3 regions of the Cutibacterium acnes genome follow, and region 2 is predicted to be linked to each of the others. Evidence: riboswitches for the same ligand, from Rfam matches in the RefSeq annotation. Region 2 holds a riboswitch; each other region holds the start of a gene.

Evidence for each region. Region 2 has a riboswitch for thiamine pyrophosphate ahead of thiM (hydroxyethylthiazole kinase). Riboswitches for the same ligand answer to the same signal wherever they lie in the genome.
Region 1: another riboswitch for thiamine pyrophosphate. It lies ahead of CPA42_RS00865 (ECF transporter S component); the one in region 2 lies ahead of thiM (hydroxyethylthiazole kinase).
Region 3: another riboswitch for thiamine pyrophosphate. It lies ahead of CPA42_RS00615 (bifunctional hydroxymethylpyrimidine kinase/phosphomethylpyrimidine kinase); the one in region 2 lies ahead of thiM (hydroxyethylthiazole kinase).

What each region holds. Positions count from the first base shown of each region.
Region 1 is NZ_CP023676.1:181,100-190,978, forward strand. Features, by position in the region: gene CPA42_RS00845 (hypothetical protein) at 101-397, opposite strand; gene CPA42_RS00850 (NAD(P)/FAD-dependent oxidoreductase) at 394-1,776, opposite strand; gene CPA42_RS00855 (NUDIX hydrolase) at 1,903-2,550, shown strand; gene hrpB (ATP-dependent helicase HrpB) at 2,532-5,048, shown strand; TPP riboswitch at 5,218-5,321, shown strand; gene CPA42_RS00865 (ECF transporter S component) at 5,356-5,985, shown strand; gene CPA42_RS00870 (ATP-binding cassette domain-containing protein) at 5,982-8,081, shown strand; gene CPA42_RS00875 (glycosyltransferase family 4 protein) at 8,094-9,269, opposite strand; gene CPA42_RS00880 (DoxX family protein) at 9,360-9,779, opposite strand.
Region 2 is NZ_CP023676.1:932,806-942,684, reverse strand. Features, by position in the region: gene CPA42_RS04780 (hypothetical protein) at 1-283, opposite strand, end outside; gene CPA42_RS04775 (hypothetical protein) at 276-518, shown strand; gene CPA42_RS04770 (NAD-dependent malic enzyme) at 587-2,293, opposite strand; gene CPA42_RS04765 (L-lactate dehydrogenase) at 2,336-3,304, opposite strand; gene thiE (thiamine phosphate synthase) at 3,417-4,067, opposite strand; gene thiM (hydroxyethylthiazole kinase) at 4,054-4,887, opposite strand; TPP riboswitch at 4,856-4,969, opposite strand; gene CPA42_RS04750 (hypothetical protein) at 5,026-5,205, shown strand; gene CPA42_RS04745 (MFS transporter) at 5,482-6,840, opposite strand; gene CPA42_RS04740 (sugar kinase) at 6,875-7,825, opposite strand; gene CPA42_RS04735 (L-ribulose-5-phosphate 4-epimerase) at 7,822-8,490, opposite strand; gene CPA42_RS04730 (L-ribulose-5-phosphate 3-epimerase) at 8,578-9,465, opposite strand; gene CPA42_RS04725 (3-dehydro-L-gulonate-6-phosphate decarboxylase) at 9,462-9,879, opposite strand, start outside.
Region 3 is NZ_CP023676.1:128,065-137,943, forward strand. Features, by position in the region: gene CPA42_RS00590 (ABC transporter substrate-binding protein) at 1-329, opposite strand, end outside; gene CPA42_RS00595 (ABC transporter substrate-binding protein) at 386-1,636, opposite strand; gene CPA42_RS00605 (hypothetical protein) at 1,938-2,711, opposite strand; gene CPA42_RS00610 (oleate hydratase) at 2,751-4,535, opposite strand; TPP riboswitch at 4,707-4,801, shown strand; gene CPA42_RS00615 (bifunctional hydroxymethylpyrimidine kinase/phosphomethylpyrimidine kinase) at 4,784-6,361, shown strand; gene CPA42_RS00625 (hypothetical protein) at 6,538-6,714, shown strand; gene CPA42_RS00630 (thiamine phosphate synthase) at 6,723-7,376, shown strand; gene CPA42_RS00635 (endonuclease domain-containing protein) at 7,667-8,626, opposite strand; gene CPA42_RS00640 (hypothetical protein) at 8,995-9,186, shown strand; gene CPA42_RS00645 (potassium-transporting ATPase subunit F) at 9,183-9,272, shown strand; gene kdpA (potassium-transporting ATPase subunit KdpA) at 9,272-9,879, shown strand, end outside.

The sequences.
Region 1 (9,879 bases), 750 kb from region 2:
GAGTGACTCCACCGTAAATCGATGGGTAGTGCTGCTCCCGGTTCGCGTCTCACTACGACAGACGGAGGGGCGACACTCTCGCGTCACTCACACCGAATCGTCACTTGTAGGAGTAGAAGTCCGGGGCTGTTGAGACTCGCCCGGTGCCACCCATCGGGGTTGCATGACCATCAGCTCGAGGGTCGCGACGTTGGGTCACTCGCCCGCCGGAAGGCTTGCGCGTGGCGAGATTCTCGAACAAGGACGGGTCCTGGGAGCCCGTTTTCCTATCCTTAGGGCCTTTACGCATGGCTTTCAGTGCGATCCCGATAACGGCGACAGCAGCCACCGCGACGGCAACGAGGGTGCCCTTGTTGATCTCTTCAGGGTTGACTTCGGGCTTACTCATCTTTTTCACTCTTTCCCATCAATGGGTTTGGCGCCCTTCTCATCATCGTCGCGAAGGGCATTCTTGTTCATGTTCTCCTTACCCTCCTCGCTGAGAACGTCACCGACGATGGCTCCGGCCTCGCGATGGAAGGCGATGTAGCGGGCGCCGAGGTTTATCATGGCTTGCAGACGGTTGCGGCCGCCCAGCAGGGTGAAGATATGCACGGTGACCCACGTCAGCCATGCACCGATACCGGTGAACTTGAGCTTTTCGGACAGCTGCACGACGGCTGAATTGCGGCCGATCGTCGCCATCGTGCCTTTGTCGTTGTACTCGAACTTCTCCAGCGGCTCGCCGAGCTCGAGGTGAACGATCTGACGAGCAACGCACTCGCCTCCCTGGATGGCGGGTTGGGCGAGCTGGGGCTTGGGATCCTCGGTGTTGATGGCACCGTCGCCGACAGCAAAGATGCGATCCTGGCCTTTGACGAGGAGGGTGCCGTCGGTAGCAATGCGGCCACCTCGGCCCTGCTCAAATCCCCAATTCGTAACAGACTTGTGGGCACCGACGCCAGCGGCCCAAATGACCATGTCGGCCGGGAGAGTCTGGCCGTCCTTGAGGAGCACGGAATCCTCGCGCACCTCAGCGATGGCGGTATTGGTGCGCACATCCACGCCGCGCTTCTGCAGTTGGCGGCGGGTGTAGTGGCGCAGCGCTGGGTCGAAGGGCATGAGGAGGTGGTTGGCCATCTCGACGAGCGTCACGTGGACCCGGTCGGTGGACACATCCGGGAAGATCGCCGGGATGCCGATTGACTTCATCTCGGCGAGGGTGCCGGCCATTTCGACGCCGGTCGGGCCGCCGCCAACGATGATGACGTCGAAGGTCTTGTCACGTTGGGTGTCGAGATCCTCAAGGTAGGTGAAGATCGCGTCGCGAGCGCGCAGTGAGGATGCACGGGTGTAAATGGTGTACGAGTTTTCGGCGGCACCAGGGGTTCCGAAGAAGTTGGCCCCGACGCCCTGGGACAGGACGAGGTAGTCGTAGGAGATCGGGTCGCCGTTGTCGACCTCGACAATCCGGTTCTCGGTATCGATACCGGTCACACAAGCGCGACGGAAGTGGGTGTGAGGACCGTTGTTAGCGGCGAAGGAGCGAAGTCGGTAGGTGACATCGCCAGGGTTGAGACCGCCGGTTGCCACCTGATACAGCAGCGGCTGGAATGTGGTGTACGGGTTGCGGTCGATGAGGGTGACGTCGCATCCTGCCTCGGCAGTCTTTTCGGCAGCAGCCAAGCCGCCGAATCCGGCGCCGACGATGACAACTCGGGGCTTGGAGTCCGTCAGAACCGGTTTGCAGCCCAGGCCCGGCAGGCCGATGTCTGACAACAGGTTATTGATGCCCATCTAATCCTCCGAATGATGTTGCAATGAGACGATACTCCCAAAAATGTGGTGTAACTCGCAATGAGTGAGGTCTCATTGAGAGGCGCGGAAGGGGCACTTCCGCTTCCAGCGTGACAGGCTGGGACCATGCCACATCTCCATACGCAGCCGCACGGACATGACGTGACGATCAGTGCGTGGATCCTCAGACAGTTTCCGTCTGACGGCGTTCGTCGTCGGCAGTGGAAGGCGCTGGTGCACAAACACCGCAAAATGAACCTGTGGATCCAGCCTGGCGGGCACGTCGAACATACCGAGAATCCCTGGCAGGCCCTGGCACACGAGCTTCATGAGGAGACGGGCTACAGCATCGACCAATTGAGCGTTCTGCAGCCCTGGGACCGGTTGCCTGACGGCATACACGACCTCATGCATCCCACCCCGGTGCTCCTCAACACCCACAGCCCCTACCCGGGCCATTTCCACTCCGACATCGTCATGGCAATGGTTGCCCATGGCGATCCGGCGGAAAAACCGCGTCCGGGGGAGTCTCAAGAGCTGCAATGGGTCAGTCCTGACGAATTTGCCGCGTTGCCGGGGGCCGAGCCTGACGCAGTCATGATCATGACGATGATCGTTGAAAGGGTGGCTGATTCATGGCTGGCGATCCCCGCGACACGCTGGTCTCTGGCTGACGCTCCCGCTGAGGCGATGACCGATCGGTCTGTTGCTGAGGCCACTGCTCCTGATCCTCTCGACGACAGGGAGACGCTGGGGTGGGGGACCGCTCAGTGACGAGGAATTGTGGTCCAGACCTGGTGAGAGTTGGGGCTGGACTTCCGGTTGCCGCCTACCGTGACGAGATCACCACGGCTTTACATGGTGGGCGGGCCGTCATCGTGGCTCCACCGGGTACTGGTAAGACAACATTCGTCCCGCCCTTGGTGGCCTCGAGGTGTTCTGGTCGGGTTATCGTCACCCAGCCACGCCGGGTGGCAGCGAGGGCCGCTGCTCGCCGACTTGCCACGCTGACCGGGACCCGCCCCGGGGAGTTCGCGTCGCACACCGTGCACGGTGAGTCGACGACAACCCGCGACACCAAGGTGGAGTTCGTTACTACCGGGGTGTTGCTGCGCCGTCTACTCAGCGACCCCGACCTGACTGGGGTGGATGCCGTCGTCCTCGATGAGGTCCACGAACGTCACCTCGACGCTGACCTCGTCGTGGCAATGGTGTGTGAAGTTGCTCAATTGCGCGATGATCTGACCATTGTCGCGATGTCGGCGACTGTCGATAGTTCCGGGTGGGCAGCTTTTCTCGGCGGTGTTGAGCCGGCGCCGGTTGTCGAGGTGGCCTCCGCTCTGCATGAACTCGAGGTGGAGTGGGCACCGGCAGCTGGTGCTGCTGTGGAATCTCGGGGAGTGAGTCGCGAATTTCTCGGCCATCTTGGCACTGTGACCGTTGACGCGCTTGATCGCCACACTGAAGGGTCGGCACTTGTTTTTGTTCCGGGCGCCCGCGAGGTTGACCACGTCGTCGCGGATTTGCGTTCCCGGCTCGCCGGGATAGATGTGGTCGGGTTGTCTGGGGCGATGTCGGCACGTGAGCAGGATCATGCTCTGTCAGATCCAGGGAATGTGCGTCGCGTTATTGTCTCGACGGCTGTCGCAGAATCTTCCCTGACGGTGCCTGGTGTGAGGCTCGTTGTTGACTCCGGGTTGTCACGCGAACCGAGACTCGACCGTGGTCGAGGTATGACGGGCCTAGTGACGGTCCGGGAATCCCGCGCTTCAGCAGTGCAGCGCGCCGGACGCGCAGCTCGTCTGGGCCCGGGGGTAGCAGTGCGCTGCCTGCGTGCCCAGGACTGGGCGGGCATGAATGCCGACCCTACCCCCGAGGTCGACCACGCCGACCTTGTGGCGTCCCTGTTGTCTTTGGCGGTGTGGGGATCCCCTCGTGGCGAAGGGATGGCACTGCCAACACCATTGCCACAGGATCGGGTAGCTGCGGCCGAAGAGGAACTGCGAGATCTGGGGGCCGTCGACGCGGAGGGGCGGATTACGGCGAGGGGGCGTCACCTTGCCACGTTTCCCCTTGACCCACGTCTGGCAAGGGCTTTGACCGACGGTGCCGCCATCATCGGATCGCGCCGCTGTGCTGAGATCGCCGCCATGCTTGGCCTGGAAGACGGCCAGGTCGACCTCGTTGGGCAATGGCGTCAACTGCGATCGGGGCGACACCCAGAGGCCGCGATGTGGCGCCGCGAAGCTGACCGGCTGGCCCGGCTCATCAACGACGTTCCCCCTACCGACATCACCGATGACGATGCCGTCGCCACCGTCGTTTCCCTTGCTCGCCCGGGGTGGATCGCTCGCAGCCGAGGGGTGGGTTCTACGTCGTATCTACTGGCCTGTGGCACGGGGGTTGACCTTCCTCGCAACTGCCCTCCAGGGCTGCTCGGGCAGCCGTGGCTGGCGGTGGCACGTACCTCGCGCATTACTAGTGGCGCCCTCATCCGGGCCGCTGTCCCGCTCTCGGAGTCGGCTGCGTTGGAGTCCGGTGAGGCGATGCTGACGAACGACACACCGGTGACTTGGGATGGCGGGAAAGTACGGGGCAGGCGGGTGTCGCGCCTCGGTGCGATCGAGTTGTCGTCGACCCCGGTCCGCCCAGATCCGGTACGGGCTCGCCACGTGGCGCTGGAAGCAGTGAGGTCTGGGGGACTTGACGTAGCGAGCCTGACGAAGAACGGTGAATCTTTGCGACGCCGTCTTGCCCTGGCCCATCGGGTGTTTGGTGATCCCTGGCCCGATGTCAGCGATGAGGCTCTGCTAGCCTGCGCCGAGGAGTGGCTTGACCTCGACGCGTTGGCGGCAGGGCGGGGAAGTGACGCAGCTTCGGGGTTGCGGGGGCTGCTGGGCTGGCAGGAATCCGCTCGTCTTGACGAGGTCGCCCCCGAGACCATCACCGTCCCCAGCGGATCGCGGATCCGCGTCGACTATCCCGAGCCTGGCAGTGACACCTCTCCGGTTCTTGCAGTCAAACTCCAGGAGTGTTTTGGCTGGACTGATGGCCCGACGGTGTGTGACGGCAGGGTGAGGGTGGTCCTCCACCTGCTATCCCCGGCGCGACGGCCCCTGGCCGTCACCGACGATCTGGCGAGTTTCTGGGCCAGTGTGTATCCCGCGGTGAGGGTTGAAAACCGGGGGCGCTACTCCAAACATCCCTGGCCGGAGGACCCCATGACAGCCACACCTACCAAGCGCACGAATCGCGCCCTGCGGGGGAACTGATGTGGCGTCCTCCAGGGGCAAGATACGTGTGGTGAATTGGTTTTCGATCCCGTGGGTAACCACCAGGAGTGGCTCCGGGGTGTTTCCCAACCATGATTGCCACGGGTGGTTTGCGGGCGTCGAGTGGCGTCGAGCGGTGGTGATCTCACGGCGTCATAGCTATGATCGAGAGCAACGACAGGGGAGCATCGTCGGATGCTGAGAGTGGGCACCGCCCAGACCCTCGAACCTGAACCGGTTAGGACCGGCGTAGGGAGTCGGGCTCTTCGCGCTTTCGCGCCCCTTCCGAATGAGCGGAAGGACTTCTATGACCAACGACAAACTCACCATGCGATACCGCACTATCGACATCGTGACTCCAGTGATGATTGTTGTGGCATTCGGCGTCATCTTCCTCGGCTACGGAGCGGTATATAGTCTCCTCAAGCCGGCCACGTCGGTGTATCTGCCCATTGAGGGCATCCTTTCTGGCATCTGGTTCCTGCCGGCACTTCTTGCTGGGCTCATCGTTCGTAAACCCGGTGCAGCCTTACTCTCCGAGGTTCTGGCGGCCGCCATTGAGGCTGCTCTCGGCGGCCCGTGGGGGGCTGGCACCCTCATTTCCGGTGTCGTCCAGGCCCTGCCGATGGAGCTGTGTTTGCTCGTCGTCGCCTACCGCAAGGCCGGTCCGAAGCTTGTCCTGGTGGCCGGGGCTCTTACCGGTTTCGCTGAGGCCATCTACGAGCGCATCTCTTACTACCCGATGTTCCGTTTCGGCGACACGATCGTCTACTTCGTTTTCATGATCGTTTCCGGGGCTCTGCTCGGCGGTCTGGTGGCATGGGGTATTGTCCGTGGCCTCGCGGCTGCCGGTGCGCTCAGCCCCTTCGCAGTTTCTCGTGAATTGCGTGGCGGGAAGTCACCCCGGAGCACAATCTCATCGCGAAACCTGTCATGACTGACGTCTTGACCCATGCTGACCACGTTGACGAGGTTTCCAGCCGCCGGGCGGTGCCGGTGGATGTCGAGGGGATGACGGTCGGCGTTCCCGATCGCGACGAGCCCATTCTTGGCCCCATCGACCTCCATTTGGGGGCAGGATCCCGGGTGCTTGTATCTGGGCCGTCGGGAGCTGGTAAGACCACCTTGCTGCACGCCATCGGCGGCTTACTGGAGGAAGAGAGCTACGACCTTACCGGGCGGGTGAACACGTGGTCCGGCGACGTGAATGTCGGACTGTTGCAGCAGGAACCGATCCACTCCGTCGTTGCTGCTACATGCGGACGAGACATCGCCTTTGGCCCGGAGAACCATCGTGTCCCGCGCGAGGACATCTGGCCGATCGTCGAGGATTCCCAACGACGAGCCCGGTTCACCATGCCCATGGACCACTCGACTACGAAGATGTCCGGAGGCCAGATGCAGCGCCTCGCCATCGCTGGGATCCTCGCTACCAATCCCGGGCTGTTGCTGCTTGATGAGCCCATTTCCATGCTCGACGAGGAGTCGGCTACGGCGATCCGTGACGAAATCGCCAGGATGGCCCACGACCGAACTGTGCTCGTCGTCGATCACCATCCCGACCAGTGGCGTGGCGTCCTTGACCAGGTCGTCGAATTGACCGACCACGGCACCCTCAAGAAGATCTGGGACTTTGAAGACTTCCTGGACTCGCGTGAGGCAACGTCATTGCCGTCACACACCTCCACCGCGGGCGAGGTGGTTGCTTCTACCAGCTCCCTCGATGCCCACCGTCCCCAGTCCGACGACGTGCTGCTGGGTGGTGTCACCATGTCTGCCCGGCGTGGTCACATTACCGTTGTGTCGGGCCCGAGTGGGGTTGGCAAATCCACCCTGCTGAGGCTGCTCGCTGGCCTTGACGTTCCCGCGTCTGGCGAACTCACCCTGCCGGACCAGACCGCCTGGGTGCCGCAGAACCCGGAGAATTACCTGGTGGCTCGAACGGCTGCCGACGAGTTGTTTGCCTCGCCGATGGTCCCGGAGGACGCCGATCTTAGGGACTTGGTGCGGACCTTCGGGCTCAAATCGATCCTGGACTCCCACCCCATGACGTGCTCCGGGGGCGAGAAGCGGCGCCTTGCTATCGCGGCAGCCCTGGCCCAGCGCCCCGACCTTCTCCTTCTCGATGAGCCGACTGTCGGCCTCGACGACGACCGCGGCGCGAGCGTGCTGTCAGCGATTCGTGCTGCTGCTGACTCAGGTGTCGCCGTCGTCGTTTCCTCCCACGATCGTCAGGTCATCGCTATGGCCGACGAGGTCGTCGACGTCGCCTCTTACCGCGTCCCGGACCCCACTCCCAATGAGCGTCCGGGCGAAAAACCAGCCTTCCTGACGACGATCAACCCCCTCGTTGCTTTTCTCATTGCCATTGCTGGCATTTTCGGGTCTCTCTTTGTGCGCTCCCCCCTCGTGGGGGCTGTGGGACTTATCCCGGCTGCCGTGATGGCCCCGATGTGCTCCCGCCATGTCAAACCCTTGGTGGTGCGGACGGTGCCGGTTCTCATCGCTGCGGTGATGCTGGTCTGGACGACCCTGTTACTGCACAGCGGGTTCACTGACCCGTCCGCCTGGAGCGAGGCGACTCGTCAGGGTCTGAGGATCCTCGTTTTTGTCCTGCCCGGAGCGCTGGCCTCGGCGGCCATCGACCCTACTCGGTTGGGTGACGCCTTGGCCCAGCAAACCCACCTGTCGCAGCGTCCGGTAGTGGCTTCGATGGCCGGAGTGGTGCGGATGGGTCACCTAGGTGACCAGTGGCACATTCAGTCCGATGTACGTAACTTGCGCGGGTTGGGCCCCAAGCGGTCCCTGTCCTCGAGGATCACGTACCTGTCGTCAATGACCTTCGCGATGGTGCTGTATGCCATGAGGTCCTCGGAAGTCCTTAGCCGAGCGATGGATTCCCGCGGATTCGCGACGGCGACCCGCCGGACCTACGCGGTGGAGTCGCGCTGGCGTGCTCGTGATCTGTGGGGAGTGGTGCTTGCAGCGTTTGTTGTCGCGGTTCCGGCCCTGGCGGCGGTGTTGTTCGGCTGAACTGACGCGCGCTCAGCGATATAGCGCTTTCTCGAGCACCCTCGCCAGCTTGTCGACGGATGCCTGCAGGGAGTACTTGTTTGCCATGAGTTCACGGGCCCGCTCGTGCCAGCGCTTCATGGTGGCTTCGTCGGCGTCACGTACCCGCTCGATACCGGCTACCAGGTCAGTGGGGTCGACGCATGCGCCCACCTCGTCGTCGCTGATGACGTCGCGGATGGGCACCTTGGCGTTGGAGACGACGGCTAGCCCGGCAGCCATGTAGTCGTAGAGCTTGTTGGGGCTCATACCTTTGTCGAAGACCGACTGCGGGGATACCGTGTGCAGACCGACGTCGCAGGCCGACAGGATGCGCACCAATTCTGACTTCGGCACCTGGTCGTGGAAAGTGACGTTGGTTAGGCGGAGCTTGGCGACTTCGTCAATGGCCCACTGCTTACGCGCCCCGGCACCGACCAACAGAAAGTTGACGTCGGGCAGACGGCGGGCGGCATCGACGATGAGGTCCAGTCCGACGTAGTTGGCATGGGTTCCCGAGAACACCGCGGTGAACCCGGAGATGCCGTACTCCTTGCGCAACTCTTCGCGGGACTCCTTGACCTCGTATTCGGCCAGGTCGGCGCCATTAGGGACGACGGTGATCTTGTCGACGTTAATGCCGATTTCGCGGAAGTGGTCCTCCCAGCCCTTCGTTACGACGACGATCTGGCGAGCGTGGGCGTAGATGGTTTTTTCCAACCCTTGCAGCACCTTGTGCAGGGCTGACCCCTCCTTGAGGGCGCCGCCTGATACCAAGGATTCCGGCCATAGATCGCGGACTTCGACGACGAATGGCTTGCGACGAAGAGCGGCGACGACCATCCCGACTGCGGGGGACAAAATCTGTGGGGAGGAGGCGAAAATGACGTCGGCCGGGCGGGCTAGGGCTCGGGCTCCGGCGCCGGCGGCAAAGGCAACCCAGCCGAGGACCCGCTTGACTCCGTTGCCCTTGTACTGCGGGATCGGGACGAGGGTGTAGCGCGGGTCGTCAACCGTCATGCGCTCACCGGAGGTGTGGTTGATGTTGGCAGCATAAAAATGGGGCTGCCAGCCGCGCAGCCGGGAAAACATGTCAAAGTTCCGGGTGATGCCGCCTGATCCCGGTGGAAAGGCGTAGTGATTGATCACGCTGACCTTGCGTTGCGGCATCTTTCCTCCTGGGTTTGGGCGCACACTAACCCTACCGGGCATGGTCGCTGCCTGTGGACAGCGCCACGACCGGAGCCGTAGCCCTGGGTGTTAGTCCTCGCGGGTGCCTTCCAGAGCCAGGCCCACCAGGATGGGCTGGAAGAGCAAGCGAATTGCGCGCTTGCGGTCGTCGTCAAGGCCGAATCCATCCTTGTGCTCGACGAGTTGGCCGACGTTGCCAGGGAAAATTGCGGCGAAGAAGGCAGCTGCGCTGCGTCCCCAGAACTTCTTGTGACGGCCTGACAGTAAGGCGGCGCCGAGGATGATCTCGGCGGCTCCTGACAGCCAGACAACCGTGTCGTCATCGACCGGTACCCAATCGGGTACCTGAGCTTGGAACTCCTCGCGGACGAAGGTGAGGTGACCGACACCGGCGTAAGCCAGTAGACCGCCTACTCCGAGGCGGCTCAGGGTGCGTAAGGGGTGGCGCTTCGAGGGCGATGGGGCGGTGAAGTGTGATGGGTGGGACATTGATCCTCCTGACGACCAGAAGCGGTACTCAATCGATGATAACTCGTGGAAATTCTGGTTCTGTTTCGTCGTGGAGGCAGTCAAAGTAGCGCGGGGCCCT
Region 2 (9,879 bases):
CGAAACGCCACGGCGGCTGGATCGCCGTCATCATCGTGACAGCGCTCGTCGTCGCGCTGGTCATCGTTGCACGCCGGGTCACGACCGAGCCGGCGAACCCCGTCACGCCGACGCCGTCCCCCATTGCGACATCCGCGTCCTCGACTCCGACGCCCATTCCGGCATCGGCTACTGCGGTCGCCTCCTCTTTACCCTTCTCCTCGAAGGATGATGACACCGAGGGGAGGTGGTCAATCGACCACGTGGAATGGGGACCTAACACCGTCACCCTGACGATGACCATCGCGGTCACCAAGGGTTCTTTGACCGACTACATCTTCTTCATCATGGAGAACCAGTCAACCGATATCCATCAGGCGAGCCAGCCCCCTACAGGCTCACTCGGCACTGGTGTATCCCAAGGCCACAAGGTTCACGGCACGATCACGATCGATTGTCCACGAACCGATGCCACCGTCATGCTTACCCACGGGTCAGGGATGTCCTCCCCCATTTCGGCATTAATGATCAGAGCGTAGCTCGCGCCTCATACAAAGCATGCGCATGAAGCGCGAGCCTGGCATCAGCCGACCTCTCAGTCAGCGCATCAGACAACCGCGATGCGCGGGTAACGCGGCTGCCACATCGCCGAGAACACCTTCTCAACTGGATTGTCCGTGACCTCGGTTGCCACGCCCTCCTCCATCGCCTGCTGGGCAACAGCAATGGCCACAGATGCCGACAATGGCCTTAGGCTCTTGATTGACGGCAACAGCGAAGCTCCCACAACGCGGTTATCGATATGCATCGCCACCGCCTCGGCAGCGGCCGCGATCATGCCGCTAGTGACCCGGGACGCCCGAACAGCGATAGTTCCCAAACCAATTCCTGGGAACACCAGAGCGTTATTCGCCTGCGCGATCTGATAGGTCACACCATTGACCATGACTGGCTTGAACGGCGAACCGGTCGCGACCAAAGCACGTCCGTCAGTCCACGTGAGTACGTCGGACGGCAGGGCTTCAGCCTTACGGGTCGGGTTCGACAGTGGCATGATGACCGGACGCTCACACTGGGCAGCCATCGTCTTGACGATGTCCTCGGTGAAGGCACCGGGCTGGGCGGAGCAGCCGATAAGGATCGTCGGGTGGACGTTTCGTACCACGTCACCGAGCGTGTACTGGTCTGGGCTATCGAGGGTCCAGCCTTCGAACTCCTCTTTACTGCGGGCGAAGGGTTGCTGAAAGTCGCGCAGACGTAAACCTTCGCGCAACAAGCCATGGGATCCAAGCCCCCAGAAATGGGAGCGAGCCGTCTTTTCGTCAGCGCCCTGGCTCACCATAAGCTGCACCAGCAGGTTGGCAATTCCGGTACCAGCCGAGCCCGCCCCATGGATGACAATGCGGTGATCATTCAGCGGGATCCCCGACGACTTAACGGCGCTCAGCACTGCCGCGACGACGACAGCCGCGGTGCCCTGGATGTCGTCATTAAACGTGCAGTAGTCGTCGCGGTATTTGTTGAGAATCCGGGTGGCGTTGCCGGCCGCAAAATCCTCCCAGTGCAGTAGGGCGTGGGGGAACATCCGGTGAGCGGTCTCGACATATTGCTGGACGAACTCGTCGTAACGCTCGCCGCGCACGCGGGGGTGACGTACCCCAAGGTAGCCATCGTCGTTAAGACGTTCCATATTGTCGGTACCGACGTCGAGAATGACCGGGAGCACGCGGTGAGGGTGAATCCCTGCAGCTGCGGTGTATACGGCTAGCTTTCCTACCGTGATCGCGACGCCACCGACACCTTGGTCGCCGATGCCCAGGATGCCCTCCGCATCGGTGGCCACGATGAGGTCGACGCCGTCAGGGCCATGACCCAACTGTGCGAGAGCCTGCTCCATGTCTTCCGGATCATCGATGGACAGGTAGATGCCGCGCGGACGGTCGTACCAGTGGCTGTACTCCTCAATCGCTTTGCCGATGGTCGGCGTGTAAACGATTGGAAGCATCTCCTCAATATGCTCGGCAAGGAGGCGGAAATACAGCACCTCATTGCGGTCATGCATGTGGTTGAGGTACAGGTACTTGGCTAGGTCATCAGGCTGCGCCGAATACTGTGCGTAGACCCGCTTGAGCTGATCAGTGATTGTCATGACACCCGACGGCAACAGGCCGGTGAGACCAAGCGCCTTTCGCTGCTCGATAGTGAAGGCAGTGCCCCGATTGGCCAGAGGGTTCGTCAACACCTCCTGGCCACGGGCCGCAATCCTTAGAAGGCCTCCGTCGTCATCATGCGCATACTGAAAGGGAACTGACATATCCCCTAGCTTATGCGGTCAGCAGCACAGATGTTCATCGGGTCAAGCGATCGATGACAAAGTGTCACGCAGCCGTTCCGCTGAAGCCTTGAGAGAAGCGATTTCTTCGGTATCCATAGCAACGGGGACGACCCCCTCAATGCCGTCACGGGAGACAATGCAGGGCATCGATAGGGCCACCCCCGATATTCCGTGCATGTCCGTCATGACGCTCGACAATGGCAGAACGGAGCGGCCTGGACGGAGCAAAGCCTCGGCTAGACGAGCGCCCGTCAAGCCAATGGCGTAGTTCGTAGCGCCCTTGCCCTCAATAATCTTGTAAGCCGCGTAAGCCGCCTCGTGGGCTAGGTCAGCCAGTACATCCTCGGTAAACACCCGGTTACCGTCAACTGCCCAGTCGCGGATCGGTACACCGGAGATATTGGCTGTCGACCACAGCGGAAACTCCGAGTCGCCGTGCTCGCCCACAATGGTGGCATGGACATGACGCTGCTCGACGTTGGCCCACTGACGGATGAGCCAACGCAGCCGCGAGGTGTCGAGCATCGTACCGGTGGAAAAAACACGGTTGGCGGGCAATCCGGTGGCCTCCTGGGCAACGACGGTGAGGACGTCACACGGGTTGGTCACTAGCACGAACAGGGCGTTCGGGGATTGCTCAACGAGCTGTGGCATGAGGGAACGCAAAATATTGGCGTTGACGCCGGCGAGGTCTAGGCGAGTCTGGCCCGGCTTTTGTCTGGCCCCAGCAGTAATGAAGACGACGTCAGAGTCAGCAGTGTCGTGGACGTCAGCACCGCCCATGACCGAAGCAGGGGTGAACTGAGTGCCGTGGGCGAGATCCGCCACCTCGGCCTCGACCTTGTCCTTGGCGATGTCGTAGAGGGATACCAGGCCGGCCGATCCACGGATGAGGCAGGCGTAGGCCAGTGAAGAACCGACTGAACCAGCACCGACAACGGAAATTTTGGAGGCGCGACGAGTGGCGTCAAAAGTGCTCATGACGGTCATCTTAAGGTGCCTTCGCGCCTGATTCAGAACGCTGCGCACCAGGTCCGCTCATCTGAACAAGATGCCAGCATCTATGGCCATTTGTGCACGTCTCCACACCAGGCCATGGTCATCATTCCTTCGCCGTACGCCACGCCTCCGCAAGTTCCCGTGCACTGGACTTGGGGTCGGTACTCCGGCAAATCGCCGAGACGACGCTCAGGCCGTCACATCCCACCCGGGCTACGTCTTGAGCATCGGATGCGCTCACCCCACCGATGACGCACACCGGCCACGGGCTGGCGTTGACGACATCACGAATCTCAGCCAGGCCGAGCTCCCCAGCCTCAGGTTTGGTTCCAGTACCATGCAGGGCCCCAACTCCCAGATAGTCGACGATGTCACGCCCCTGGGACAGGGCGGCCTCCACATGGGCGGGAGTCTGAGCGGACAAGCCGATGAGTAGATCGTCGCCCAGAATCGCACGGGCCTGGTCGACCGGCATGTCAGACTGCCCAACATGGACACCATCGGCCCCAATTTCGGCAACGAGATGTACGCGGTCATCAATGATGAGGGGCACCCCTCCCGACACACAGATCTCTCTGACGCGTCGCCCCAAAGCGACGAACTCGTCATCGGACAAGTCGTGGTCGCGGAATTGGACCAGAGTCACCCCGCCGGCGATAGCGTGGCGCACGGTCTCAACAACCTCGTCAGGTCCGCCACACTGGGCGGTGTCGGTGACGAGGTAAACCGACAGATCAAATTCAGGCCGTGACATCGCGGAGCCCTCCCCGCTCACCAACCTCGTCGGGTGATACCAGGAATAATTCGTCAACAAGAGCTTGCGCGAAAGCCCCCGGACCAGCACTGCGCTCAGCTGCCCGTTCGGCGGCGACACACAACATGGCGGTCGCGGACACGGCCGCGATGAGGTGGTCATTCTGGATTCCCGCAAAGGCTGCCGTGAGAGCTCCCAGTGAGCACCCAACTCCAGTAACCCGCGTCATCCACTCATGCCCCGATGACACGATCACATGCCGGTCCGCATCGAGGATGTGATCGACGGGGCCGCTAATGGCCACTACGCAGCCGTAACGGCGGACGAGCTGAGTCGCGGACGCCAAGGCATCCTCAACAGCATCTCCTGCCTCCGGACCTCGAGCGGAGGCACCAGTACCGGCCAATGCCAACACCTCAGAGGCGTTCGCCCGGATGACGGCTGGAGCGGCGACGTCCAAGGTATCCAGGGCCACCCGAGTGCGCCATGGCATGCCTACCCCCACCGGGTCAAGTACCCATGGTGTGTTGCTGCTTGCGGCACCGCGCGCAGCAGCAATCATGGCCTCAGCGGTCTCCCGGTAGGGAGTTCCGGTGTTGACGAGTACACCGTCGGCAATGGAGGCGAATCCCTCGGATTCCTCGGGATTGTCGACCATGGCAGGAACCGCCCCTGCAGACAGCAACACGTTAGCGGTGAAATTAGCCACGACGATGTTCGTCAGGCACTGCACCAGCGGCTTGTCTCGGCGTAATCGCTCTACAGATTCCGCCACCAAATTCGACAATTCAGTCATGTCAACCACTCCCTTCGCCGGCATGATCCGGACAGGTTCCGGCGGTCGGCACCTTCGTGGCGCCCTCTCAGCCCACAGCGATCAGTGGGCTCCCGCGTCGTTGCCTTCTAACCTACCGCCGTGCCGTGCGCTCACGACGGTCCTCGCCCTACTAATCGGGAAATGCCGTCTCAAACCAGCTCCAACCAGGCAAAGATCCGGGTGACACCATGCCGGCATAGCCCCCACCTTGACCCTGACGTTGAGGTTCTCGACGCTGCTACGTCAGAGGTTGCCGAGACCGAAACCTCGTTGTCATGGAGAGCTGTCGGGGACAAAGAGATGCTGTGCAACGGCCTATGACGACTTGACACGTTGGATTCCGCAACTGCAGCAGCCACCAGTGACGAGCACAACATCTATCACTGTAAAGGACAGCAAGGCCTGTAATGCCGTCTATCCATCGTGGACGCCGTTAAGGCCACCAAAGAACCTCCAGATCTCACTGTCAACGTCGTAAATCACTCCGCACCGCTCGATCTGGCGTGTCGAGGACCCCTAAACCACCCCGTCAAGTCACGGCCTCGGTCAATCCTTTGAGGCAGGTACAGGCCCTCGACATCAGGATCATCTAATTGGTCAGATCGTGTCGAGCGAGGTGCCACGAGTTTCGCGGGCAAACATGTACGTCATACCGCCAATGACTAGCAGCACAGCGAACAGGATGAATGCCGGAAATACCGCGTCCAGGGTGACATTCTGCTTGACGGCAGATCCGCCCACCATGAGTCCCATAAGCGCCGGACCGATGATCTTGGCGGTGGCGCCGATGCCGTAGCCCAGTCCCAGACCAGTCGAGCGAGCTTCGTTGGGGAATTGCTCGGCGCCGAAAGCATTGAGGATGCCGAAGGCGCCGTCGGCGAAGGCCATCGCAATGAGGACACCGACGAAGAAGATCTGCCAGCCCCAACCCAGGCGGGCCGAAAGGGCGATGATGAGAGTCCCGCCAGCACCGATGAGGCCAAACGACAACATGGTGGCTCTCCGACCAATGCGGTCTGCCAGCCATGCTGATAGGAAGCGCCCGATGAGATCGGCCAGGGAAACGAACATGAACAGGGTCCCGACTTGCTCGGGAGACTTGCCAAAGCCGGTCTTGAGCAGGGTCTGGCCCCACGACTGAATCGTAAAAGAGCCCAGAATGAAGCAGAATGATCCCAGACTGACGATGAGAAGACTCTTGCGGTATTTACCAAAGACAAGTGAGTAGGAAGCGTCTTGGACGTGTTCAACGGCAGGCAAATCTCCAATGTCGTCAGCGGGTATATCGAGTGCCCAGGCTAGGGCCTCGCGTGCTTCCTTATCACGCCCATGACTCTGTAGGAACCGTGGTGATTCGGGCACGAAACGGATCCACACCAGCAGGAAAACAGGAATGGCGCCCAAAGCGATGAGGGCACGCCAATTATCGCCCAGTGCATTTTGTGCTAACGACCCCAAGAACAGACCGAGGGGGATGAATACCGACGCCAGGCCGGCAAGAAGACCGCGCTGCTTAGCAGGCACGAACTCCTGGACGTAGGGAATCGAGGTGATATTAAGTCCGCCGACTCCGATCCCCACGCCAATACGCAAAATGGCGAGCATAATCCAGCCACGATCTGGGGTGAACACTGATACTACAGTGAACACGACGAACAGGAGCACGCACCAGAAGAAAGAGGAGCGGCGTCCGATCTTGTCGGCAAGACGTCCCCACATGATGGCGCCAATGACCGTCCCCAGACCGGAACAGGCGAGAATGACGCCCGCCTCAGTGCCAGTCAGATTCCATGGCTTAGTCAGGACGGATACGACGAAACCAATGAGGAAGATATCAAAGAACTCGGAGATATTTCCGACGACGGCTAGGGCAACAAGATTCTTCTGATTGCGCGTTAAGGGACGCGAATCGATGAGGTCTAGAGCTGATTGTTTGGGTGTTGTTGAGGTGGACATGTGAGTGTGTCTCCTGTCTGCGCTGTGATCAGGTTCAGCGCAGAATGTCGGTATTCGGGGGAATATTGAGTTCGCTAGGGCTCACACGAGTCAGATCACCGTAATGGGTTAGAGCGTAGGCGGAGGTCCGCTGTCCATAATGGATTCCCTGCACCACGTCACCTCCGAGATACCCGTGAAGGGTTCCCGCGACAAAGGAGTCTCCCGCGCCCGGGCGGTCGATGACGGGCACCTGAACCACGGGGAACGTGCAGTCGCCGCGCTCGGCGTCCGAGAAGTACACACCATTGATTTGATCGGTAGACACGACCGTCGGGACCCCAAACAGTTCACGCAATTCGCGGCATGCCTGCTCCCCATCAGATTCGATGCCGAAGACGGCCTTGCCATCACGCACCGAGCAGAAGACAATATTCGACATCCTTGCAATTGGTTCCAACACCTCACGAGCGTGCTCCGGACCCCACAGCAGGGACCGGTAGTTGACGTCGAGGGCGACGGCAATGCCACGGCGGTGAGCCTCGTCAACGAAGTGACGCACCACAGCCGCAGTATTCTCGGTTAAGGCAGCGGTGATGCCAGTGACAAAGACCAGACGGGTATCGAGCAAGGCCTCCCAGTCGAGGTCCTCGACGGTGACGTCGCGGAACGGGGTGTGCTCCCGGTCGTAGAGCACGCGGGCAGGCATCGGATACTCACCGGGCTCCATGAAATACAACGCGACGCGCCCTTCGGGCTTCATACAGATGTGGGAAACGTCGACCCCAACACTGCGGAACTCGTTGACGACCCGATCAGTAAGATCGCCCTTCGGCATGACAGAGGCCCAACAGGTACTGCGCCCAAGTTGAGACAACAAGCCGGACACATTGGCCTCGGAGCAGGCTGCGGTGGCACGCAACTGCTGGGCATTAATGAGACGTTCACCCTTATAGCAGGTGAGCCGGATCTGCCCCTCGCCGATGGTCGAGATGTCGTAGGTCATGCCGTCACCCCCGTGGATGCTGCCGCAGTGCCGTAACGGTTGGTGTATCGATCGTGGTTGGAGTCGATCTCCGACTGTGGAAGTGGGGAGATCTCGCCGATGAGTTTGGCGTAGGTGAGGGTCTTGGCGACGTCCTCAACCATGACAGCTGCTTTGATGGCCTTCTCGATCGAGGTGCCGACAGTGAAGACACCATGCTTTTTGAGTAGCACCGCTGGCGACTGGTCAATGAACCTCATGATCTGCTCACCAATCTGTTCAGTGCCAATCTGGGCGTAGTCGCCGCACGGCACTGGCCCCCCAAACTCATCAGCGATGGCCGTCACTGCACAGGGGATGTCCTGGCCAGTGGCCGCCCACGCGGTGGCGAAGGTGGAATGGGTGTGGATAATGCTCCGAATGTCGTCGCGACGTCGGTAGACATACAAGTGTGAGGCGGTATCGGAGGACGCTCCTCGATGCCCCTCCACGACCTTGCCGTCAAGGTCGACAACAACCATATCGTCCGGGGTCATAGCGTCATACAGCATCCCGGACGGCTTGATGACGACAAGGCCGGTCTCAGGGTCCCGAGCGGACAGGTTGCCCGAGGTCCACGTCACAAGTCCATGACGGGGCAGTCCGAGGTTGCCTCGACAGACGTCTGTCTTGAGCTTTTCAAGCATGAAGGGTTCTCCTTTGAACAATAATGAAAATTTGTAGAGGCGCAGAACTGGGCGGCCCGGAATTCATGCCGAGCCCCCAGCCCAGGGTCAAAAGAGGGCGCGGCGAACCGGGATTCCAGCGGTCCTAAGATGCTCCTCTATGAACTGGCGTGCTGACGCACTGCGCGTGTTGGAATCGGGAGCGTCGTCGTTCCACATCTCGATCATCATTCGGCCGCGCCAACCCTGCTCAGCAAGGACAGCGAAGGACTCGTCCCAGTCGACGGTGCCCTCCCCCATTGGTACCCGACGAGGCTCGCCCGGCCTAACATCCTTGACGTGGATCGCGACCATGTGGCCCCGCCCGGCCTCGAGTTCGGTCACGACGTCAAGCTGTTGCTCGGCAATGTTGCCAAGGTCTGGGTACACCTGCAGGTAGGGCGAGTCGGCAAGCTTGACAAACTCCATCGCCTTCCGGATAGAGGTGACGTCGGTGCCGTCAACATTCTCGATGCCCATGACGACCCCCAGCCGTGCAGCCATCGGGACGGCATCGAGCAGGAGGTCGGTGTACCACTGCTCGGCATGGTCGTTCATCTGCTCGTAGTAGCAGTAATACCCCGCGACCTGAAGCACAGGAGCGCCAAGGTCGTGGCACAGCTGCAATCCTTCGCCCATCACCTCCCGAGCTCGCTGGCGCACGGCTGGGTCGGCACTACCAGGGCCAATACGCCGATGTACCGACAAGCAGACACCACCAATAGCGGTTTCTGTGGCCTCAACGCAATGGCGCACCATGCGACGCCGGCGCTGGTCCCATCCGAGCCGTGCCATCCTCTCTTCAGACTCATCGACGGACAGGTCGACGAAGCTGAATCCTGCCTCGGGTACCTGGTTTAGGAAGCGTCGCCAGTCGTCGTCGGTAGCCAAGGGGTTGCCGACGAGGGCTTTCTCATAGATGCCGAGGGTCACCCCGTCGGTCAGCGATTCGGTCATTGCGGCCACACCTCATCCAAGGTGGAGCGCAGTCGTTTCGCGGCAGCTTTGGGATCATCAGCAGCGACAATTGAGCGACCGGCAATTACGATGCCGGCCGGATGCCCAGCGAAAACCGGAAGGTCTTCGGGGGTGATTCCTCCGGTGACGGTGACGGTGAATCCCATTCCTGCCAGCTCGTCGACCCGCCCGAGGTCTTCTGGTTTCCAGGAGAGGTCTCCGGCGGCCTCGCGGTCACGGGAACGCTTGACGATGACGTGTTGGACGCCGAGTGTGCGCCATCTGCGGGCACGCTCGGCGTCGTACCACTCGTCGGCGAGCTCGACTTGCACTTCACCGCCGAACTCCCCGGCCACTTTGCATACTTGGTCGATGGTTGTCAGGGATGCTCCGGCGACACAGGAGACGAGGTCG
Region 3 (9,879 bases), 800 kb from region 2:
AGCTCACCGTCCAGATGCGGGTCGGGGGCACCACACTGCACCAGGACGTACTGCACCGGTTTCGTCGCGGTGTTCGACGGGTGCTTGAGCGTCACGATCTTGTACGACTTGTGGTACGACACGGTGATGTCGCGAGCGTCGCCGAAGGTGGCCTTGTCGCCGAAGTAATCCTTCGAGGGGTCGAAGTCCTTGATGCAGCCCTGCCGGGAGGGCCCGCTGGACGACGTGTTCGCCGAGGAACCTGACTGCTCGGAGTGTGAGCACCCGGTGAGGGTGGCGACGCACATGGTGGTGGCGGCCAGACCCGCCACCAGACGATTGATGGACATGTTTGCTCCAGAAAATGGTGAAGGGAGGGTGTGCGGCGAGCAACGCCGTCGAGGGATCAGCTGAGCTTGGTGTAGTAGTACGGGGTGTACCCCTTCATGAGGTCTGGGTGGAAGATGTAGGTGAGGTCAGCCAGTACGACGTCGGGCTGGACGATCCCGGACTGCCAGAAGTCGTTTCCGGTGTCTGGGGCAGTGCGTTTGCTGGGGTTCCAGACGTTGCCATGCTTAAAGGCCGACAGGTTCGCGTAGCGCGGGTTCTGCTTGAGGGCGTCATCCTTGCCGTGCCACGTCGTCATGGACATGTAGTTGCCGTTGAGCCAGAAGTCGGCCTTGGAACCGTACTTGAAGACGACCTCGGCGTCGGTTGGGGTGGCTCCGTTGCCCTTGACGGCCTGGGCCATGACGTCGGAAGCTCCGGCGTCGGTCATGAACTTGATCATGTAGGAGTCGGCCCCCGGGACGTACCACTGCCCCTTGGTCTCCTGACCGACGAGCACGCTGGGTTTGTCGGCAGCGTTCTTGGCCTTCTTCGCCACCTCGGCGTAACGCTCGGCGATGCTGTCGAAACTCTTCGTGGCGGCGCCCTCCTTGTTGAGCAGGATGCCGTAGGCTTTCATCCACTCGGCCCGAGCTAGCGGGGTGGACTCGAGGTAGTCGAGGTCTTGCAGCACCGGGATGCCGGCGGACTGCACCTGCTTGAACTCTCCCACCTCTGAGCTGGCAGCCAGCACGGCGTCGGGTTTGAGGGAGATGATCTTCTCTGTGTCGATCTGCATCCTGCTCGATCCGTAGCTTGATATGTGGCGGGCCTCAAGGGCCTCACGTGCCGGTCCGCGATAGATCTGCTCGATCTGGTTGACGCCGACGATAGAGTCCAGGGCCCCCAAGGTGTGGAAGACCGGAATCTGGGTGGTGGAGGAGGCGGCGACCCGTTTGACCGGGACGTCGATGATCGGGGCCTTGGCGAGGTCACCAGTGAGTGCCGGCTTGGGAGCACCGCACTGCAGCAGCACGAAGGTCTGTGCCGGCCTGTCCTGCTCACCGAGGGTGAGAACCTTGTAGGACTTGTGGTAGCTGACGTGGACGTTCCTGGCCCCGGTGAAGGTGGCCTTGTCACCGAAGTAATCCTTGTCCTTGTCGAACTCCCCAGACTTGATGCACCCCGACATGTTGGCACCGGTGCCGACTGACGGGGCGGCTGTCGAGGTGTTCAGTGAGGTGGTTCTGTCGCTCGAACCCGAGCAGCCCGTCAGGGCCAGGGCGGGTGCGACGAAGAGGGTAATGAGGGCCGAGATCTTCCTCGGCATCGTCTTCGGAGTATTCACGCGGTTCTCCCTGCGGTCATGCCGCAGGTTTCGCGGAGGCGCACATAGTGTGCCCGGCAGACTCCTACGGCGAGAGTCAACAACTGCCACTCCTCAGAGAGTCGACCGGACTGAGCCTTGCAGGCATTACCGTTGCGCGACAGTGTCGGATTTGCACCGACTTCGCCCACTGCGGAGTGCCCCAAACCGAATCCGACTCGAGGCAATCGCACACTAACACCATGCATATGGGGTTCGTCGCGGGGGATGGAAAATGCTGCAGGTAGTTCCAGGTAGCGAATCGTCAGGAGCGCAGGTGCCCGATGACTGCCCACGGTCGTTCGGGGTTGACCAGGGCGTGCAACTGCTCAAGATTGGTTTTGGCACAGGCCATGACGACGCATGTGGCCGGGCCGCCGGAGCGGGTTAGGTCGACGTCGGTGGGTTGGAATGCGACGCGCAGTCCCGCAGTGGAGGCCAGCTGTTTGGCCTCCCAGGCCACCCCATGAGACCCGACCGGGACACAGTCGTGCACCTTCCCCGAAGCCATTAGTGCCCTAACCTCCGTGACGTCCACAATCTCGCGCCGACCAGGGGCGACGTCATCGTCAGGGGCCGAGATCGGAGCGCCGACACACACCAAGACGTCTCCGTCTAGGGACTTCGGCAAATCCTCGTGGTGCATGACGCCGATAATCGTCACCCCGACGCCGGTTTGGGTGGTGGCGACGTTGTCCTCCGTCGATCCGGTAACCGCATCTGGGTCGATCCCGGCGTCGAGCGCACAGCGTCGGAATTCGGCGATCATGGGCTGAGCAGATGCACTGTCCTGGCACAGTGTGTCGACGAGGACAAGCGGACGCGCACCGGCGCACAGCACCTCCAGCAGCGGCACTCGCGCTCCCAAGTGGGCGCACCACACCGGGTCGGCCGGGTAGGAATCGTCGGGACGCGGCCCGATGCCGCCGATCGTGTCACAGGCGATGACCAGACGGGAGGCCGGGATATCGGCCAGCAGTAGGTCGCGTAGTCGGGTGATGGACAAGCACCGGGAGGGGACACGGTTCGGGGCGGTCATGGTGTTATTCAACCGCCCCGAAACCGCATCGTCAGGACGTCACGGCAGGATGTCCTCGTAGTAGGTGTTCTTCAATAGCTTCGACAACAGCCAGCTACCGGGCAAGCGACCATTGTTGAGGGTTTTGGCGGAGGCCAGCAGGGAGCGGATGTCGTACTGGGTTGGCCAGATCGGCGGGATGTCACGGTCAAGGTCGAGCAGGCCGTAGACGGCCATCATTGCGGTGCGTGCCGAACCCTCGGTGGTGAAGACGCAGTCATCGGGGGTTTCGACGAACTGGCCTAGGCAAGCCAGGTTGACGCAGCCGTCCGGGATGACCTCCGGGCGATCGCCCTTGCCGCGGGGCATGAAGAAGGCCGTGATCCACGGCATCGTCGCGATTCGCACCTTGGTGTGGGCCTTGACCTCCTCGAACTGGTCGAGCAGTCCGAAGTGATAGCAGTACTCTTTGAGCAGTTCCTCGCCGGTGCATTCCAGCATTGTCTTGTTGACGACGTCGCCCTTTTCGAACGGGTACAGCCCGTAGGCCCATGCCACGCCCCAGTCTTCAGGCTGGCCATGGAACTGTGGCTGACGATTCATCGTCAGCGAGATGCACCACGACGAGTCCTCGGCGGTGATGATGCCGCCGGTGACGGTGCGCCCGGACAACGGATCGTTGCCGGTCAGCTCCTTGATCTTCTTGAGGAACGGGTGGTCACGACCGATGAAGTTGAAGCTGATTGATTGCCACACCGTCTTGTCAGCGTCGCCGCAGAAGACATCGGGACGTCCGAACGCGGGGGAGCGGCGAACCAGGTTGCGCCACAGCTCCCAGCCGGCCTGCATGTCTTTGTGGTAAGGGGCAGGGGTGTCCATGTCGCCGTATCCGGTGCACTCGGTAAGTGAACCGTTGGTCACGAACACCAGGTCCTTGGCGGACATGTCGATGCGATGCTCGCCACCCTCCTTATCGCGCCACAGGATGCCGCGGGCGATCTTGCGGTGGGCGGTGATCTCTAGGTCGACGTCGTAGACGAGGGTGTCGTACTGGAAGTTCACGCCCTTTTCGGTGAGCCACTTCACCAACGGGACGACGAAGGAGTCGTGCTGGTTGTAGCGACTGAATCGCAGACAGGACAGATTCGAGAAACCGGGAAGATACTGCAGGAAGCGGTGCATGTACCGTTTGAGCTCGGTAAGGGACTGCCACTGCTCGAAGGCGAACATCGTCTTCCACAGCAGGTAGAAGGTGGACTGCAGGAAGTCCTCGTCGAACCAGTCCTCGATCGACTTGTAGTAGGTGTCCGACTCCTTGGCCAGCAAGAGCCTCACGATGTCGAGCTGGCCTTTCTTGTTGAGCCCCATCTTTGAGGCGTCGCGCTTGTGACCGCGATTATTGATAATCCGACACGGATTGATGTTGGGGTCGTTCTCGTTCACGATCCGGAATTCATCCAGAACGCTGTAGGGTTCGGGCATCTCCAAGGCTGGGATGTCTTTCATGATGTCCCAGAAACACTCGAAGTGTTGCCCCATCTCACGACCACCGCGAGCGATGAAGCCCTTCTCCGTATCCCCTGCTCCGTCGAACGCGCCGCCGGGTTCTGACATTTCCTCGAGGATGGTGATGTTCTCCCCAGGCATCTGGGCGTCGCGAATCAAGTAGGCAGCGGAAAGAAGCGAGGCGATGCCCGAGCCGACGAGGTATGCCTTGCGCTCAGCGACGTCATCGGGCGGTACAGGGTGGTTCTGGGTGTAGCGGCCGAGGTCGTTCTGCACGAAAGGGTTGCCATCCGGGCTCACAGGGTAGCTGCGTTGATAAATGTGTTGGAAGTTCGTCATGACTGCTCCTCACACGACTTCGTCGGAAGTCCTTCGGTGAACTTCGACCAGTTCCCACGATAGCGCTGTCACCGCCTAATGGACCCTTGCCAACGACTTTTGTAGGAGTTTTGCAGGTGTTCGGTCGGTTTTCAGCGGCGGAGCGCAAGTTGTGGTGGGGTGACATACTGGTCTTTGGACACGGGGTGCGCCTCGGTGGCGCTGAGATCACACCCGTGGAACCTGATCTAGTTCGTACTGGCGAAGGGATGTCCGAGATGACCACTAGTGATGCGCTTGCCGAGCGGGGAACAATTCCCCGCGTCCTGTCAATTGCGGGTACCGATCCGTCCGGTGGAGCTGGCACCGCAGCCGACACCAAATCAATCGTCGCGGCAGGTGGATATGCGATGGTTGTCGTCACCTCCTTGGTGGCCCAGAACACCGAAGGGGTGCGCGCCATCCACACCCCGCCGACCGACTTCCTGGTCCAGCAACTGGCCGCTGTCAGTGATGACGTGAGAATCGACGCCGTCAAAACCGGAATGCTCGGCACCGCTGAGATCGTCGACGCGGTTGCGACCTTCCTCGACGAGCATCGACCGCCGGTAGTCGTCGTCGATCCGGTAATGGTCGCCACTAGCGGGGACCGCCTTCTTGCCCCCGACGCAGAGGCTGCCATGCGCGAGTTTTGTCGCCGCGCAACCGTCATCACCCCGAATATTCCGGAGCTCGCGGTGCTGTGCCGGAGCGAGCCGGCGACGACCCCGGAGCAGGCCGTGGAGCAGGCTCGTCGGTGGGCGGCTGAGACGGGAGTGGCTGTCGTCGTCAAGACCGGGCATTTGAATTCGCAGCGGGTCGACAATATGTGGGTGACGCCGGAAGGAGCAATGCACACCGTCCCGGCGGCGCGGGTGAAGACGACCAACACCCACGGTACCGGGTGCTCACTGTCCTCAGCCTTGGCGACCCGGTTGGGTGCCGGTGACACCCCGGGGGATGCCCTGGCGTGGGTCACCGACTGGCTGCACGAAGCGATTCAGTACGGGTCGGCGCTGAACGTCGGTAAGGGCCACGGCCCGGTGGACCACTCCCATCGGGCACGTCGGCTGGCCAAGGACGCCTCGGCAGTGGCGTGGTTTGCGCCCATCGACCCCTTGGAATCCCCGCAAGGGTTGGTTGGATCGGCAGAGCCTGCACCGGACGCGGTGGTTGCCCCAGCCGGCCCATGGACGACGGCCCTGTGGCAAGCAAGTGGGGACATCGCTCGTCGCATTGAGGACTCGGATTTTGTTGCCGCTCTCGTCGACGGCACCCTGTCGAAGCCGGCCTTCGAGTTCTACCTGGGGCAGGACGCTCAGTACCTCACCTACTATTCACGAGCTTTGGCATCCTTGGCGGCTCGTGCTGTCGACCCGGAGGAGTCAGTGTGGTGGGCGCAGTCCTCTCAGGCGTGCCTTGTTGAGGAGGCAGAACTGCACCGCTCTTGGTTAGGGGATCACATCGACGTGGTTGCCGGGCCGGTGACCTTGGCCTACACGGACTTTCTGCTGGCCCGGGCATTGGGTGACGACTACGTCGTCGGTACGGCAGCGGTACTGCCTTGTTTCTGGCTTTATGCACACTTGGGTGCCAAGGTTCCGCACGTTCCCGACGACCACCCTTACGCCTCATGGTTGCAGACCTATGGGGATCCCGAGTTCGTCGAGGGGGCGTCACACACCATCGGTCTGGTGGAGAAAGCCTTCCAGAACGCCTCCGCCGTCACCAGGGCTCGCGCTGCCCATGCCTACCTGACGGCCTGCCGTCACGAATTGGAGTTCTTCGACCAAGCTTTGCGGGTCTGACTAGCTCGTCAGCACAAAGATCATATGACCACACTTGTGTCTGTTGCGCGCCTGGCCTCGGCTGGAACGTCGATGCCCTCTGAGGGACGCGCTGCCCTGTGGGCGGGTGTTGTCGGGCCCCGATGGACCATTGCCTCACCGCCGCCGTTGCCGCGCGGCCCGGAGGAACCCCTTGGGTGCTCGCCCCGACGGCCATCGGGCTAGTCCCGGTGCGTACTCGGATGGCTCGGGAATTCCTTGATGCTGGGCCCGACGTGGCCGGGGAGGTTGCGGCAGCGCGTGCTGGCGGACCCGGAAGTTTTCGGGTGCAGCTGCGTGACGCCCTTGACGAGGCGGCGAGAACCGCAAAATAGGAGATGAGATGACTTTAGACCTGCGGTGCTATTTGGTGACGTCGGGGACTGGTCGGCACACCGTCGAGACTGCGGCAGCGGCCGCTGGGGCGGGTGCCGGGATGGTGCAGGTACGGGCCAAGGAATTGTCCACTCGTGATCTGTTCAGTCTGGTTTTGCAGGTCGGCGAGGCGGTTCGTCGAGCGAACCCCGCGACGCGGGTGGTCGTGGATGACCGCGCCGATGTCGCCTGGGCGGCCATACGGGCGCGAGGGAACGTCCACGGGGTGCACGTCGGATTGACGGATTTGCCGGTGCGTGATGCGCGGGCGATGCTGGGCCCCGACGCGATCGTCGGTTACACCACGGGAACCTTGGACCTCGTGAGATCGGCCGAACCGTTCGCTGATGCGCTCGACTATGTGGGTGCGGGACCGTTCCGACCCACCCCGACCAAGGAATCGGGCCGCTCCCCGCTCGGCGTTCAGGGGTATCCGGCCTTAGTAGGGGCGAGCAGCCTGCCGGTTGTCGCTATCGGTGACGTCCAGGTGGCCGATGTCCCTGCTTTGGCGGCCACCGGTGTGGCCGGTGTCGCGATGGTGCGGGCCATCATGGCCTCCGATGACCCTGCCGCAGTGGTGCGGCAGGTTGTGCAGTCTTTCGATGAGGTGCGGGTTAGCTGATGCTCTGAGGCGGTTTGGTGGGCTGACGTTGTTTCCCCGTTGGCGTAGGCATTGAGGTTGTGACTTTATCCCGTGTTGACGCTTCTGCTCTGTTCCCCTCAGCTCCGTGTGGTGATACTTCACCATCATGGATGACCACCTCACCCACACACTTTCATTTCACCTCTGTGTGGCGATATGGGTCGTGATCGTTGGGGATGCCTGGTGGGGTTGCAGACCGTGGGTTCGTAACCCTGATTTCCACAACCGGACACAATCACCTGCCGTCTAGCTAGAGAAATCAGCAAGGTTTACGCCGGTACGGCGCCATTCATGATCTGGCGCAGGACCTGGTTGGTGAGCGTGGTCTTAGGGCGGTGACGTTTGTGCAAGTGATTGATGATCCAGTCCAGCACGAACTTCGGATCGCGCCGCAGCATCGTCGGGGTGGCGTGTAGGATTCTCCACCCGGCCTGCTCCAGATGGGCCGAACGCACCATCATCGCCTCGTACCCTTCCGGGGTGCCGTGGACCGAGCGGCCTTCCATTTCCACGCCCAGCATCTCAGCCTGGAACGCTTGATCCAGGACATAGCGATAATTCCCCTCACCAACCCACACTTGGTGGTTCGGCTTGTGACCAGTGATCCCGGTTGCCCGTAGGATTCGCGCTAATTCCAGCTCCGGGATCGACCAAGGATTTAGGTCGATGTCGGCTAGCGCACGGTCGACTTCGGCCTTCGAGTACCGGCCGGTGAGGGCTTTACGGGCCGCCCGGCATGAGGCCGGGGTCACTAGGCGTTGGCGCAGAGCCTGGCACACCCAGTCCCACTGTCCCTGGATTGCCAGGATGATCACCGATACTTCTGGGATCGCGACTCGTATTCCTTCTTCTTCGATGGTGAAATAGTGGGGCACGTGCCAGCGATGCACCCAGATACGGGGTCGCCTCAGACGGCGAGTGGGCGAGAACGCCTCGATGGCCTGGATGCCGGTGTAGTCCCAGCAGCGCTGAGTGACCGGATTCTTCAGTCCGAGCAACACCAAGGCGGCCATGCCGACCAGCGTCGCGTCGCGGTGCCACAACTTCAGTGCTTGGATCATCGTAGTGACGTGGCGGGCAGCGCCGGTGGCGGCCACCACTCCCGGCAGGATGCGTACCGTATCGCCCCGGGCGACGGACCGGTCAGCCTGGCCTCGCAATGGGCTGTCACGGACAATGCGCGCCACCCCGCCGTTGCTGCGCAGCTCTAGTTCAAAGTTTTCCCTCATGTCCACAGTTATCGACACAGGCCCGCGGATGCACCACGTTTTTTGAACCTGTGGACAACCCGGCCCAGATCAGCCGTACTGGCTGTGGATAAGTCGTCACCTACTCGCATCCCAGCCACGTGAGATGGCACCACGGGCAGCCACCACCCCAATCACCACACTCAGGGTGGAGGAGGTGAAGGGGCACCGTGGTGACGGGTCCATGGCGGGAAGAGGGTGATGTGGCGAGGAGAGCCGTAATGATGATGAGGCCAAGGAGGGGATGGTACGTGGAACTTGTGTGATGGGGTCGCCGGGGTGACTAGCGCTCCCAGAACGGTTTCGAACTGGGAGTGTTAGGAAAACGTCAGGATCCCGCACATCCCCATATGGGATCCGTAGGGAAGCGCGACAGCGGCCGGGTCACGCGGTTTCGATGGGTGGTGGTGCCACAACCGGCACCCCGGAAACCCCGGGTCGTCGTCAAGGAGCCCGTCATGCTCGACGTCATCTGGCTGCTCGGTGTCATCGCCTTGTTCATCCTGCTCGCCCTGTGCGTGAAGGGGGTCGATGCGCTATGACCATCCTTAATCTGGTGGCCGCCATCCTCGGTATCGCCGCCGTTGTGTATCTCGTGATTGCCCTTATCCGCCCGGAGCGTTTCTAATGACGTGGATCTGTTTCCTGGCGGGTCTGGCTCTGCTCGCCATCGCGCTCGGTATCGCTCAGCATCACCTGGGCACCTACATGGCCCGTGTCTTCACCTCTGACAAGGACACGAGGGTCGAGACCTGGTGTTACCGCGTCATGGGGGTCAATCCCCGTGCCGGTCAGACGTGGAAGTCTTATGCTCGCGCAGTACTGGCTTTCAGTTTCTGCGGAGTCGTCTTCCTCTACGCTCTGCAACGTCTCCAGCCATGGCTGCCATGGTCCCTGGGGAAGGGATCAGTAAATCCGGCGGTCTCCTTCAACACCGCGATCTCTTTCGTCACGAACACCAATTGGCAGGCCTACTCACCGGAGGCGACCCTCGGGCACTTCGTCCAGCTCGCTGGCCTGTGCGTGCAGAATTTCGTCTCCGCCGCTACCGGCATCGCGATTGCTGTTGCGCTGATTCGCGGATTCGTTGGCCACGGTGAGCACACCATCGGCAACTTCTGGGTGGATCTCACCCGCTGCACGTTGCGCATCCTCATGCCGATTGCCGCCGTAGCGGCTTTCCTGCTCATCGCTGGTGGCGCGGTCCAGAATTTCACCGGGTTCCTGCACGTGAC